DNA from 4 places in the Pseudotabrizicola sp. 4114 genome. Region 2 is predicted to be linked to each of the others. Evidence: riboswitches for the same ligand, from Rfam matches in the RefSeq annotation. Region 2 holds a riboswitch; each other region holds the start of a gene.
The links. A riboswitch is a leader RNA that binds a small molecule or an ion and turns the genes downstream of it on or off. The one in region 2 is predicted to bind cobalamin.
Positions count from the first base shown of each region.

Region 1: it holds a riboswitch for cobalamin, as region 2 does, so the genes downstream of both, J2X53_RS14605 (DUF1636 domain-containing protein) here and J2X53_RS20420 (ABC transporter substrate-binding protein) in region 2, are expected to answer to the same signal.
Region 3: it holds a riboswitch for cobalamin, as region 2 does, so the genes downstream of both, bluB (5,6-dimethylbenzimidazole synthase) here and J2X53_RS20420 (ABC transporter substrate-binding protein) in region 2, are expected to answer to the same signal.
Region 4: it holds a riboswitch for cobalamin, as region 2 does, so the genes downstream of both, J2X53_RS14540 (energy-coupling factor ABC transporter permease) here and J2X53_RS20420 (ABC transporter substrate-binding protein) in region 2, are expected to answer to the same signal.

Region 1 is NZ_JAVDWP010000006.1:25,987-29,187, reverse strand. Features, by position in the region: gene J2X53_RS14615 (cobyric acid synthase) at 1-626, opposite strand, end outside; gene cobO (cob(I)yrinic acid a,c-diamide adenosyltransferase) at 903-1,544, opposite strand; cobalamin riboswitch at 1,591-1,831, shown strand; gene J2X53_RS14605 (DUF1636 domain-containing protein) at 1,917-2,273, shown strand; gene cobW (cobalamin biosynthesis protein CobW) at 2,275-3,201, shown strand, end outside.
Region 2 is NZ_JAVDWP010000016.1:47,947-51,147, reverse strand. Features, by position in the region: gene J2X53_RS20435 (relaxase/mobilization nuclease domain-containing protein) at 1-741, shown strand, start outside; partial or broken gene J2X53_RS20430 (IS5/IS1182 family transposase) at 873-974, shown strand; gene J2X53_RS20425 (transposase) at 978-1,253, shown strand; cobalamin riboswitch at 1,317-1,511, shown strand; gene J2X53_RS20420 (ABC transporter substrate-binding protein) at 1,682-2,692, shown strand; gene J2X53_RS20415 (iron ABC transporter permease) at 2,689-3,201, shown strand, end outside.
Region 3 is NZ_JAVDWP010000006.1:30,975-34,175, reverse strand. Features, by position in the region: gene J2X53_RS14645 (MurR/RpiR family transcriptional regulator) at 1-254, shown strand, start outside; gene J2X53_RS14640 (copper chaperone PCu(A)C) at 298-795, opposite strand; gene J2X53_RS14635 (hypothetical protein) at 868-1,233, opposite strand; cobalamin riboswitch at 1,409-1,596, shown strand; gene bluB (5,6-dimethylbenzimidazole synthase) at 1,656-2,345, shown strand; gene J2X53_RS14625 (propanediol utilization protein) at 2,342-3,201, shown strand, end outside; gene cobD (threonine-phosphate decarboxylase CobD) at 3,201-3,201, shown strand, end outside.
Region 4 is NZ_JAVDWP010000006.1:12,693-15,893, reverse strand. Features, by position in the region: gene J2X53_RS14550 (cobyrinate a,c-diamide synthase) at 1-916, shown strand, start outside; gene cobA (uroporphyrinogen-III C-methyltransferase) at 913-1,632, shown strand; cobalamin riboswitch at 1,696-1,917, shown strand; gene J2X53_RS14540 (energy-coupling factor ABC transporter permease) at 1,950-2,621, shown strand; gene cobF (precorrin-6A synthase (deacetylating)) at 2,689-3,201, shown strand, end outside.

The sequences.
Region 1 (3,201 bases), on a different contig from region 2:
GCATAGCCATCATCAAACAGCCGGGGGTCGCCACGGAACTTGTTGATCAGAAATCCCGCGACCATGGCGTTATCGGCGGGGTCCATCACCGCTTGCGTGCCGATGATCTGCGCGATCACCCCGCCCCGGTCGATATCGCCGGTCAGCACCACCGGCACATTTGCGGCGCGGGCAAAGCCCATGTTGGCAATGTCGCCCGCCCGCAGATTGACCTCTGCCGGGCTGCCCGCCCCCTCGACGATCACCAGATCATGTGCGGCCCGCAGCCGGTGGAAGCTGTCCAGCACCGACACCATCAGCTTTGGTTTGAGGTCGGCATAGTCGCGTGCCCGCACCGTCGCCACCCGCCGCCCCTGAACGATGACCTGCGCGCCGACATCGGTTTCGGGCTTGAGCAACACCGGGTTCATATCCGTCACCGGCTCCAGCCCGCAGGCCTGCGCCTGCAATGCCTGTGCCCGGCCGATCTCGCCGCCATCGACCGTGACCGCGGCGTTGTTCGACATGTTCTGTGGCTTGAAAGGGGCCACCGAAAGCCCCCTGCGCCGCGCCGCCCGGCACAAGCCGGCCACCAGCATCGACTTGCCGACATTGGAGCCGCAGCCCTGTATCATCAGCGCTGTCATCTTATCTTTCACCCCCAGCGCCACGTCGCCTGCGGGAGCCTCCGGCGGGGATATTTAATGCCAAGATAAAAGCATGCGCAGGACCAGACATCAGCAGCCGCGCCCCGGACCGCTTGCACGACCGGGACGCGGCGCCTTTACCTTGGGCGGCCATCGGGATCCCTCCCTGTTCCGCTCCCCCAGAGTCGCTGGCAAAGGTTAAGGAACGATTGCTTTTGTCCTGGCAGGAATATTTCAGCGGCAGAGCCCCGGCAGATGCCGCGCAGAGCACGCTCATCAGAACTCAACCCCGGGCTGCCCCTTGATACCAGAGCGGAACGGATGCTTGATCAGCGTCATTTCCGTTACCAGATCCGCCGCTTCGATCAGCGTCTCTTTGGCATTGCGCCCGGTCAGGCACACATGGGTCAGCGGCGGCTTTTCGTCGCGCAGAAAGGCAAGCACCTCGTCGATATCCAGGTAGTCGTAGCGCAGGGCGATATTGATTTCGTCCAGCAGCACAAAGCGGATGTCAGGGTTGCGGATCAGGTCTTTTGCCTTTTCCCAGCCCTTGCGTGCCGCCGCAATGTCGCGGGCCTTGTCCTGGGTTTCCCAGGTAAAGCCTTCGCCCATCGCATGAAACTGGCACAAATGCGGGAAATGCCCTTCGATCATGCGGCGCTCGCCGGTATCCCAGGCGCCCTTGATGAACTGGACCACAGCGCAGGGCATCTCGTGCGCGATACAGCGCAGGATCATGCCGAAACCAGACGAGGATTTACCCTTGCCCGCCCCGGTATGAACGATGATCAGGCCCTTTTCGCCTTCTTTCCCGCTCATCATCCGGTCGCGGGCGGCCTTTTTCTTGGCCATCTTGGATGCGTGGCGGGCAAGCTCTGCGTCTGTGTTTTCTGCATCCGGGTCGTTTACGTCCGTCATCGTGCCGGTCCTTTTCCTTGACACCGCCCCCCGCTGTGGCAAAGGAGTCGGAAGACTAAGCGCTGGTGCCTGTCCTACGGCAGGCCAAGAGGGAATGCGACAGGTTTTGCGGTCCACCGGGCCACCAAGCCAAAGCGCAGCCGCCCCCGCGACCGTGACCGGAAAGGTCTGTTCATGCCACTGGCCATCAGGCTGGGAAGGCGAACAGAGCGCCGGACCCCGACGCCATCTGGCACAGGGTCCGATATCCGCAAGCCGGGAGACCTGCCAGCGCCTGAACTGAAACACGGACGGGGTGTGCCGTGACCTTCGGAATGGGGCCCTCTGCCCTTGCCGTCGGCCATTCCCCGTTTGTCTGACCAAGAGGGTTGTATGACCGCTGTCTTACACATCTGCATGACCTGCCGGGCCGGGCAGCCGGTGCCCGAGGGCGAGGTCTGCCCCGGTGCCCGCTTGTTCACCGCCATCCGCTCTGCCGACATTCCTGACGGGGTGGCGGTCCGTCCGGTAGAGTGCCTGTCCGCCTGCGACCACGGGTGCGGCATCGCGCTGAGCAAACCGGGCAGCTGGTCTTACGTCTATGGGCGGATGACTGAGGCGGATGTGCCGGAAATCCTGCGCGGTGCCGCACTGTATGCGGCCACACCTGACGGTCTGGTGCCCTGGCGCGACCGGCCCGTGATCTTCCGCAAGCAAAGCCTTGCCCGTCTTCCCCCCCTGGAGAGCTGAAATGACCAACCTGACCAAAGTTCCCGTCACCGTCATCACCGGCTTTCTTGGCGCGGGAAAGACCACGCTGATCCGGCATCTGATGCAGAACCCGCAGGGCAAGCGGCTGGCCATTCTGGTCAACGAATTCGGAACCGTGGGCGTCGATGGCGACATCCTGAAATCCTGCGCCGACGAAAGCTGCCCGGTCGAGAACATCGTCGAGCTGGCGAATGGCTGCATCTGCTGCACCGTGGCCGATGATTTCATCCCGACGATCGAGGCACTGATGGCCCTGCCACAGCCGCCCGACCATATTCTGATCGAAACCTCTGGTCTGGCGCTGCCAAAACCGTTGCTCAAGGCGTTTGACTGGCCCGCGATCCGGTCACGGATCACGGTTGATGGCGTCATCGCGCTGGCCGATGCCGAAGCGGTTGCGGCAGGCCGGTTTGCGCCCGATGTGGCCGCGGTAGATGCCCAGCGCCTGGCCGATGATGCGGTTGACCATGAAACCCCGCTGTCAGAGGTGTTTGAGGATCAGATCGCCTGTGCCGATGTCGTGTTGCTGTCCAAGGCCGATCTGGCCGGGGAAGCCGGGCTCGCCAGGGCCCGCGCGATGATCGAGGCAGAGGCCCCGCGCCGCCTGCCGATTCTGGCGATGACCGATGGTGTCATCGACCCCCGCGTGATCCTGGGCCTGAACGCGGCCGCCGAAGATGATCTTGCCGCCCGTCCCAGCCATCACGATGGCCATGACGATCACGAGCATGATGATTTTGCCTCGGTCGTGATTGATCTGCCAGAGATCACCGATCCGGATGATCTGGTCGCCCGCATCCAGCGCCTTGCACGCGAGCAGCATATCCTGCGGATCAAGGGCTATGTCGCGGTTCAGGGCAAGCCGATGCGCCTGCTGGTGCAGGCGGTGGGCGAGCGGGTGCGCCAG
Region 2 (3,201 bases):
GTCGCCAAGGGGTTGGGTGATGCCCGTGGCGTACAGCTCTTGCAGATGGTGCCGCAGACCAAACTCTATGCAACGGGTCTTGAGGGTGACCGCCTGACACAGGGCAGGGAGGCCATTGATCTGCAGCCAGGTGCCTCAGATCGGCTGAAAACGGACATCGTCGGCAAGGCAGTGGCCCTGGGTCTCAGCGGTGATCGCATGGCTGAGCGGCTGGAAACCGGTGCCGCCAATGCCTGGGAAGAACGCGATTGGGTGCGCAGTGACTTGGCAACCCTGTCCGGGAGGCGGCGTGCTGACTTAAGGAATCCGGATCAAAGCCGGAAGGTCGTCGATGATATCGAAGGGTTCTATGAAGCTGCGGCCAAGCTAATCGATCATGCCCGGGCGCATGAGGTCGTCCCTGAGAATGATCGGCTGCTGCGGGCCCTCGGGTCGATGGGCCGCATCATGCAGGCGGATGGAAAGGTAGAGTTCCGGGGCGATGCCCATGCTGAGCGGTTCGCTGATGAACTGCGTCAGCGGTATGGCAAAGAGGTTGTAGCGGAACTCGCCAGCGGTCGGACCGATGCGTTGGCTGTTGATTTCGAGGATGCGGATCAGCGGAAGTGGATCGCGCGTGCGGTTGTTTCGGCCGCGAAGTCACATGTGGCGTTTGGGTTGACCTTGCGAGAAGCGCGCAAAGCTGAGCGGCGGCTGGCATTGGAGCCTGTGAAATCAGAGGAGCGAGACTGGGAGCGTTGATCGACGAAGTGGGCGGTTTCCGGACGTTCTCCGCACGCGCAAACGCAACCTTGCCAGCATGTAGAAGCGGACATTTCGCCAGGATCACGCCGCCGGACCCGGCGCAACTTGAAAAGGGGTCAGATCACCGCCACCATATCCGAAGCCGCGTCGAAGCACAGATGAACCGCATCAAATCCTTCGGCGAGAGGATCATGTTGCGTGATCCCGATCGCCAGACCACCGAGGTTCACACCATCACCAGGGAACAGGTTGCCGCACTTACTGGATTGGCCTTGGTCGTGCATGCCAGCGGAACACTTCGCAGAAAACGGGCCATCACTGGAGATCCCCGTGCTCTGCGACATGTGATGTTCCAGACAGCCCCAGTCGCGGCACATCACAAAGCAAGCATGAAAACTTTCGCAGATCGCCTCCGCAAGGATGGAAATCCGCACACGGCCATCATCACCGCCGTCGCCAGAAAGCTCGTTATCATTGGGAACGCTCTGTGCAATAGCCGTCAGAAGTGAACCGCCCCGACGGCCGGAGAGATACAGCTTCTAAGCAAGGCGCTTGCAGCCCGTGGATTTTGGGCATATCGGTTTTGCGTCGGTTTCCGCAAGGAATCAAAAGGGAATCCGTCACCGGTTCTTCGGTGAAACGGAACTGCCCCCGCAACTGTAGGCGGCGAGCGTGCAGCGAAATACCACTGTGGCCAGTGCCATGGGAAGGTCGCTGTTCGTGATGACCCGTCAGTCAGGAGACCTGCCGACAGTGTCAGCAACGCGAACCGGGCGGGGTGTCCGGAGAGGTGTCGAATGAATAATTCCCAAAGGCGGCCTTTCGTGGCCGTCACAGCCAGAACACATGCGTCACGCCGGTCGGCTGTCGCGGCATTCAGCCCATGGGTCGGCAATCTTTCCCTGTCTCCGGTCGTAATATCCTTTGGAGACGACCCATGTTCAGACGATCCTTCACGGCAGCCGGAAGTGCTGTCCTCTGGCTAGCAGTTCCTGTGCATGCCGAAACGGCCTATCCCTTGACTCTGACCAATTGCGGGGTAGACGTGACCTTTGAGGCCGCGCCGGAAAGCGTGGTGACTGTCGGACAGGCCGCAACGGAAATCCTGTATTCCCTTGGGCTTGGCGACAAGGTTCAGGGAACATCCGTTTGGTTTACGGATGTCCTGCCGGAATTCGAGGTGTTGAACGCCGGTATCGAGCGAATCGCCGACAATGACCCGAGTTTTGAAAGCGTGGTGGCCAAGCGCCCCGGGCTGGTGGCCGTGCAGTATGAATGGCATGTCGGGGCGCAGGGCATTGTCGCCACGCGCGAACAGTTCGCGGATCTCGGTATCCCGACATATACGCTGCCTGCCGATTGCATTGGCAAGGACAACACTGCCGGGTCCGATGGCACCCGGCTTGAACAGTATGAGATGGACAGCCTCTATCAGGGGATCACGGAGCTTGCGCAGATTTTCGATGTCGGGGATCGCGGGGACGCGCTGGTTGCTGACCTGAGGGCGCGCGAGGCGGCCGCCATTGAGAAAGCGCAAGCGCTGACTCTGGGCAACGCGACCGCAGTATTCTGGTTCTCGTCTGCAGAAATGGACATTGATCCCTATGTCGCGGGGCAGGGTGGCGCGCCAGCCAATATGATGCAGGCACTTGGCCTTGAAAATGTGGTCAGCAGCGATGAGGAATGGCCCGTCGTAAGCTGGGAAACCATCTCGCGGGCCAACCCCACTATCATCGTGGCCGCCCGGATGGAGCGTCGCCGTTTCGAGGCGGATGATATCGATAAAAAGCTGGAATTCCTGCGCAGTGATCCGGTCGTCAGCCTGATGGATGCGGTCACGAAGGACCGGGTTGTCATTCTTGATGCGCATAGCATGGACCCGTCGATCCGCAACATAGCGGCGCTGGAAACACTGGCCGACGCTTTGGCAGAGTCTGACCTGAAATGACGGTCGAGACCGCTCCCGTCCGTTCCACCCTGCGTCCGGTTGCGTTCTGGGGGCTGTCGGGAGTGGCCGTTCTTCTGGTGGCGATCGTTGCCGGTGTGGTTATTGGCGAGACGCCGCTGCCATTGGCCACGGTTGGTGCCGTCGTGATGAACAATCTGTTGAGCGCAGAGTTCATCGTCGATCCGATCGATGCGGGCATTGTCTGGAGCTACCGCTTGCCGCGCACCCTGATAGCTGCGGCTTGCGGAGCCGGGCTTGCGCTTTCGGGGGTCGTGCTTCAGGCTTTGGTGCGCAATGCGCTGGCCGATCCCTATCTTCTGGGCGTCTCGGCGGGGGCCGGAACCGGTGCTGTCGCGGTCACCATCCTAGGCCTCGGCGGTGGTGCCATCGGCATATCCGCCGGGGCGTTTGGCGGGGCAACGCTGGCCTTTGCGCTTGTTGCGGCGCTGGCGCGCGCGGCGGGTGGCGGATCGGCGCAGCTGGTGCTGGCGGGCATTGCCGGATCACAA
Region 3 (3,201 bases), on a different contig from region 2:
TGGCGGTGGAACAGGGGGCCGAGGTGGTGGTGATCACCGACCGCTGGGTCAGCCCCGCCGCCGCCCACGCCCGCCACACGCTGACCTGCCATATCGAAGCACCTTCGGCCTGGGACTCGACCGTGTCGATCCTCGTGCTGGTCGAAACGCTGCTGGCAAGTGTGCAAAGCCGGACCTGGGGAGAGACCGAAGGCCGGATGAAACGGCTGGAAACGCTGTACGACCGCTCGCGGTTTTTCCGGCGCTATCGCTAGGAAACCCGTGGCGCGCGAACGCCACGGGCCTTTGTTTCAGGCCTCAGTGCCCCATGGCGGAATGGTCAGCACCATCCGACGGATCGACGCTGAACTCCACCTCGACGCGGCCAGCCTGTTCAAAGATCAGGGTGGCGGGCACCATCTGCCCCTCAGTCATCGGCTCGGTCAGGCCCATCAGCATGATGTGCATGCCGCCGCGTTCCAAGAGCACCGTCTCGCCCGCCGGAATGTCGATGGCATCCACATGCATCATGCGCGCAACGCCATCGGCGCTGTGTTCGGTGGTGTGCAGTTCGGAATGCTGGACCGAAGGCATCTCGATGCCGATCAGCCGGTCAGCGGTTGTGCCCTCATTGGCGATGCCCATATAGCCCGCAGCCGATTTTGCCGAAGCGGCAGGTGCCAGGATATTGGGGTGAATGATCTCAAGATCACCCACGGTCACGCCATGGGCCTGTGCGCTGGTTGCCAGCGCAAGTGCGGCACAAAAGGCCAGAAGCGGGGTTTTGACGCGGTTCAGAGAAGACGAAAGATACATTACGATTGCCTTTTGGCTTGAGCACGGCGCGCGGCCGGCTGTCAGGACTGGATGGATTTCAGACAGACAGGTTCAGGCCAGCGGCGGGGCACGCGGCGCGCGGGCGGGGTCGTGAACGGCAGGCACAGTCTGGCGCGCACGCGGGGCAAAAACGGCGGCAATGATCTGCATATCCGCATCGCGGATCACGCAAGGGCTGGCCGGGATCAGCGCCGGGCCGGTGACTGTGCAGGCGAGGCAGGACAGCGGCGCCGCTGCATCGCCGGACCCCGATGATCCGCACAGATCGGCCATTGCAAAACCGGACAGCAAGAATGCCTCGATCGTCGCATCCTGCTGCATCGGCGCACGATGGCCAAAGCCAGCGACGCCAAGGGCAGTCGCCAGAAGCGCAACCAAAGCCACGCCACGCAGCCATATGATCAGAGACAGGACCATAAGGCGCGGAATGCCGCAAATCGCGCGGCAAAGCAACGGGTCACTCTGTCACTCCGGCTTGATCCAAGGGTTCCCAACGCACCAGCCCGCAGGCTGCTGAGGCCGCGCAGTGGCTCAGGCAAGCCTGTCCCGGTCATACGCACAACCAACCCCATTGTGAACCAGCGGCTGAGCCGCTAGGCATCAGGTGTCTGGTGCTCGATGCGATTGCCGTCGGGATAATCGGGAACGCGGTGAGACTCCGCGACGTGCCCAACGCTGTAAGGTGGACGGGGCCGCAACAGCCACTGGTCCGACTGACCGGGAAGGCGCGGCACCGGGTGAAACCAAGTCAGAAGACCGGCCAGACGAAACCGGGGTGCCCGATGGTCAGCGGGGGCCTTGTTTCTGATGACAGGGGTTTTGTCGTGACGAAAGACCAGATGCAGCCGCAACCCGTTCAGGCATTTTCACCCACCGAGCGTGATGCCGTCTACCGCGCCATCTTTACCCGCCGCGATGTCCGCAGCCAGTTTACGCCGCGCGCCGTTGATGAGGATGTCCTGCTCCGCCTGCTGACCGCAGCGCATCATGCGCCTTCGGTCGGGTTCATGCAGCCGTGGAATTTCATCGTGATCCGCAGCGCAGAGGTGAAAGCCGAAATCCATGATGCGTTTGAGCGGGCCAATGCCGAAGCGGCCGGAATGTTCAGTGCAGACCGTCAACCTCTGTATTCCACGCTGAAATTGCAGGGCATCCGTGAGGCCCCGGTGAACATCTGCATCACCTGTGACCGCACCCGCGGCGGGCAGGTGGTGCTGGGGCGGACCCATAACCGCGATATGGATCTGTACTCGACCGTCTGTGCCGCGCAGAATCTGTGGCTTGCGGCCCGTGCCGAAGGCATTGGCGTCGGCTGGGTCAGCATTTTTCATGACAGTGATCTGCGCCGGATTCTGAACCTGCCCGATCCGGTCGTGCCGGTGGCGTACCTTTGCCTCGGCCATGTTGATGCGCTGTATTCCGAACCCGAATTGCAGGTCAAAGGCTGGCAAAACCGGTTGGATCTGGCCGATCTGGTGTTTCAGGACCGCTGGCCGGAGGCTTTGGCACAGGATGATCACCGGCCATGAACTCTGCCTTTGCCGACCGCCGTTCTGGGGGCATCCTGCGACAAGCCTGCCACTTCGGCGAATGGCTCCAAGGCCGGATGGGCGCGCAGGGGCCCGTTGTTCTGGTCACCTTGCGCCCTGATGGCATGTTTTTGCGGGCCGGGCGCCGGGCCTGTTCTGGCCTGACTGTCAAAACGCCCCATGCGCCCGCAGGCTTTCCCGTGCCACCTCCGGTGCTGCGCCGGTTTTTGTCAGCGCTGGGCCTGCCCCTGACCGGCGCCTATCACCTGCATCCGGCCTTTCCGCCGGGGCTTGGCACCGGGGCCAGCACGGCGGCGCTGGTCGCCATCGCCCGGCTGGCCGGGTTTTGCGGACCGCCCGCCCTGCTGGCACGCGCCTGTGTTGCTGCCGAAGGGGCCAGCGACCCCCTGATGTTCGGCCACCCCGACCGGCTGATCTGGTCCTCCCGCGAGGGCAGAGTGCTGGCGCAAGGGCCAGCCCTGCCCCGCGCGCATCTTCTGGGCGGCTTCTTTGGCCCGCCGCTGCCGACCCGCGCCACGGACAGCGCATATGACGATGTCAGCGATCTGGTGACAGCATGGCAGCGCGGCGCGGCGCTTGCCGGTTTCGCCGCCATTGCCACGGAAAGTGCCGCCCGTTGCCTGACCCGTCGCGGCCCGCCCGATGACCCGACCGCACAACTTGCCAAAGACCTTGGCGCTCTGGGCTGGTCGGCGTCGCATTCCGGTGCCGCCCGCGCGCTGATTTTTGCGCCGGGTCAGGTTCCCAGCCATGCTGTCGCCCAGATGCGCGAGGCGGGATTGCGCAACGTGCAGCCGCTGTTTACCGGGGATGTGCAGCAAGGGGTGGGCAAGCA
Region 4 (3,201 bases), on a different contig from region 2:
TGATGTGCGGGTCGCGGGGGTGATCCTGAACAAGGTCGCCTCGCCCCGCCATCAGGCGCTGGTGCGCGCCGGGATGGAAGCCGCGGGCCTGACCGTGCTGGGGGCGCTGCCGCGCAGCGCGCATGTGGCGCTGCCAGAGCGGCATCTTGGTCTGGTGCAGGCCGAAGAGTTGCCCCGGCTAAGACAGATCCTGTCGGATGCGGCCAGTTTTGTGACCGACAACTGTGATCTGACCGCGATCCGCACCGCGGCACAGGGCGGCCATGTGCAGGATGCCCGGGGCGCAGGCCGGGTTCCGGCACCGGGCGAGCGGGTGGCACTGGCCCGCGATGCGGCGTTTTCCTTTGTGTATCCCCACCTTTTGACCAGCTGGCGTGAACAGGGCGCAACGATCCTGCCGTTTTCGCCACTGGCGGATGAAGGGCCGGACCCGTCCGCAACCGCCTGCTGGCTGCCGGGGGGCTACCCCGAGTTGCACGCCCCGCGCCTTGCCGCCTGTGACGGTTTTCGCAATAGTCTTGCCGATTTTGCCCGGACCCGGCCAGTGCATGGCGAATGCGGCGGCTACATGGCCCTGGGTCAGGGACTGGTCGCGGCGGATGGAACCCGGCACCGGATGGCGGGGCTGCTGGGGCTGGAAACCAGCTTTGCCAAGCGCCGCATGCATCTGGGCTACCGGCTGGCGCGGCTGGCGCAGCCCTGTGCCGGGTTTACCGCCGGCACCCTGCTGCGCGGCCATGAGTTTCACTATGCGTCCATCCTGTCGCAGCCAGACGCGCCTCTGGCGACAGTGGTGGATGCCAATGGCCAGACGGTGGAAGAGACCGGATCAGTCCGCCATTTCACGGGCGGGGGAATGGCAAGCGGCAGCTTCTTCCATCTGATCGGCCCGGCCAGCTCCGGGGATCTGTCATGACGGGCCTTGTCTCTTTCGTCTCCTCCGGGCCCGGTGACCCGGAATTGCTGACGCTCAAGGCCGCCCGCCGCTTGGCCGAGGCCGATGTGGTGCTGTTTGACGATCTGGCCTCTGGCCCGGTGCTGTCGCATGCCGGACCGCAGGCCGAGCTGGTGGCGGTGGGAAAACGCGCCGGTCGCGCCTCGCCCAAGCAGGATCACGTCAGCCGTTTGCTGGTCGATCATGCCCGGACGGGCGCGCGGGTGGTGCGGCTGAAATCCGGCGACAGTGGTATTTTCGGGCGGCTGGAGGAAGAGATCCTCGCCCTGACCGAGGCCGGTATCCGGTTCGAGATCATCCCCGGTGTGCCCTCAGCCTGCGCGGCGGCGGCGGCGGCGGGCATCCCGCTGACGCGGCGGCTGACCGCCCGGCGTGTGCAGTTCATCACCGGGGCCGATGTGACGGGCGATCTGCCACAAGGGCTGAACTGGGCGGCATTGGCCGATCCGTTGGCGACCACGGTGGTCTTTATGGGCAAGCGCACATTTCCCGCACTGGCGCAGGCGTTGATGACGCATGGATTGCCGCCAGAGACCCCTGCCCTGCTGGCCGAAGCCGTGGGACACCCGCAGCAGGTGCTGACCCGGTCCACTCTGGCGGCGCTGGCGGCACAGCTGGCACAGGGCAGCGGTGACCAGCCGGCGCTGATTTTGTACGGCCCGCTGGCAGGCGGATGACGCAAACGGCGCAAGCGTCCTCAAAGCGGTCGCTTGCCAGCTTGACCTGCCCCCGGTGAGGGCGCAAGAAAGTAACCTCAAGGTGCCCGAAGTGACAATATGCTGAGGGCTCAAACGGGAATGGGGAAGGGCGGACCAAATCGCGGCGCCCCCACCCCAGCCGCCCCCGCGACTGTCAGCGGTGAGCGGTCATCCGGAATGCCACTGGCCGTTGCAAAGGCTGGGAAGGCGGATGACCGTTGCGACCCGCAAGCCAGGAGACCGGCCTTGCAAACGCAACCTGTTCAACCGTCGGGTGTGACGGCAAGGAGACTGACATGCATATCGAACCCGGCCTCGTCGATGGGGCCAAAATTACGCTGAGCTACGCCACCGCAGCGGCCGCTGGGGCCACTGGCCTCTGGTTTGCCCGTGAAACGCTCAAAGAACGCGGGCTGATGTCGCTGGCGGTACGCAGCGTGATTGCCGCCGTGCTGACCTTTGTGTTCTTCGAAATTCTGCCGACATTCCCGGTCGGCGTGTCCGAGGTGCACTTTATCCTGGGGTCCACCTTGTTCCTGATCCTGGGCGCGGGGCCTTCGGCGATTGGTCTGGCCCTTGGCCTGCTGGTGCAGGGCCTGTTCTTTGCCCCGGCCGATCTGCCGCAGTTCGCGATGAACGTGACCACGCTGCTGGTGCCGCTCTTCGCCCTTACCGCATTGGCCCGCCGTCTGATCGCACCGGGCACCGCCTATATTGATCTGAAGTACACGCAGGTGCTGGCCCTGTCGGCGTGCTATCAGGGCGGCGTTGTCGCCTGGGTGGCATTCTGGGCCATTTACGGCATGGGAACCGAGGCGTTTGCCCCGGTCGGCACCTTTGCCGTGGCCTATCTGGCGGTGATCATTCTGGAGCCGCTGGCCGACCTTGCCGTTCTGGCCGCGGCCAAGGCTTTGCGTGGCAAGACCCCGCCCACCATGGTCGAACCGCGCCTCTACGCCCCGGCCTGAACGCCACGTGTACACCATCAGGGCGCGGTTCACCGGAACCGCGCCCTTTTCCTCCCAAGAGGCGGCAATGATCACCCTGTTCCTGATCGGCATCGGCACTGGCAACCCGGACCATCTGACCGCCGAGGCGGCAAAGGCAATCGGCGAGGCCGATCTGATCCTCATTCCGCTGAAAGGCGAGGACAAGGCCGATCTGGCCGGACTGCGGCTGGACATCTGCGAGCGCTGGGTCACACGACCAGAGGCCCGGATCGAGACCTTTGCCCTGCCGGTGCGGAACCCCGCAACGCCGGATTATCTGACCCGGGTGAGCGACTGGCATGATGCAATCGCGCAGATCTGGCAGGACCGCATTCAGGCCCATCTGGATGCTGGCGGCGGGCCGCGTGTTGCACTTCTGGTCTGGGGTGACCCATCTCTTTATGACAGCACCTTGCGCATCGCCGAACGGGTGTCGCACGCCCTGCCCCTGCGCCTTCGGGTGATCCCCGGCATCACCGCGATACAGGCGCTTTGCGCCGCCCATGCGATTCCGCTGAACGACCTTGCATCCGCGGTTGTCATCACCACCGGTCGCAAT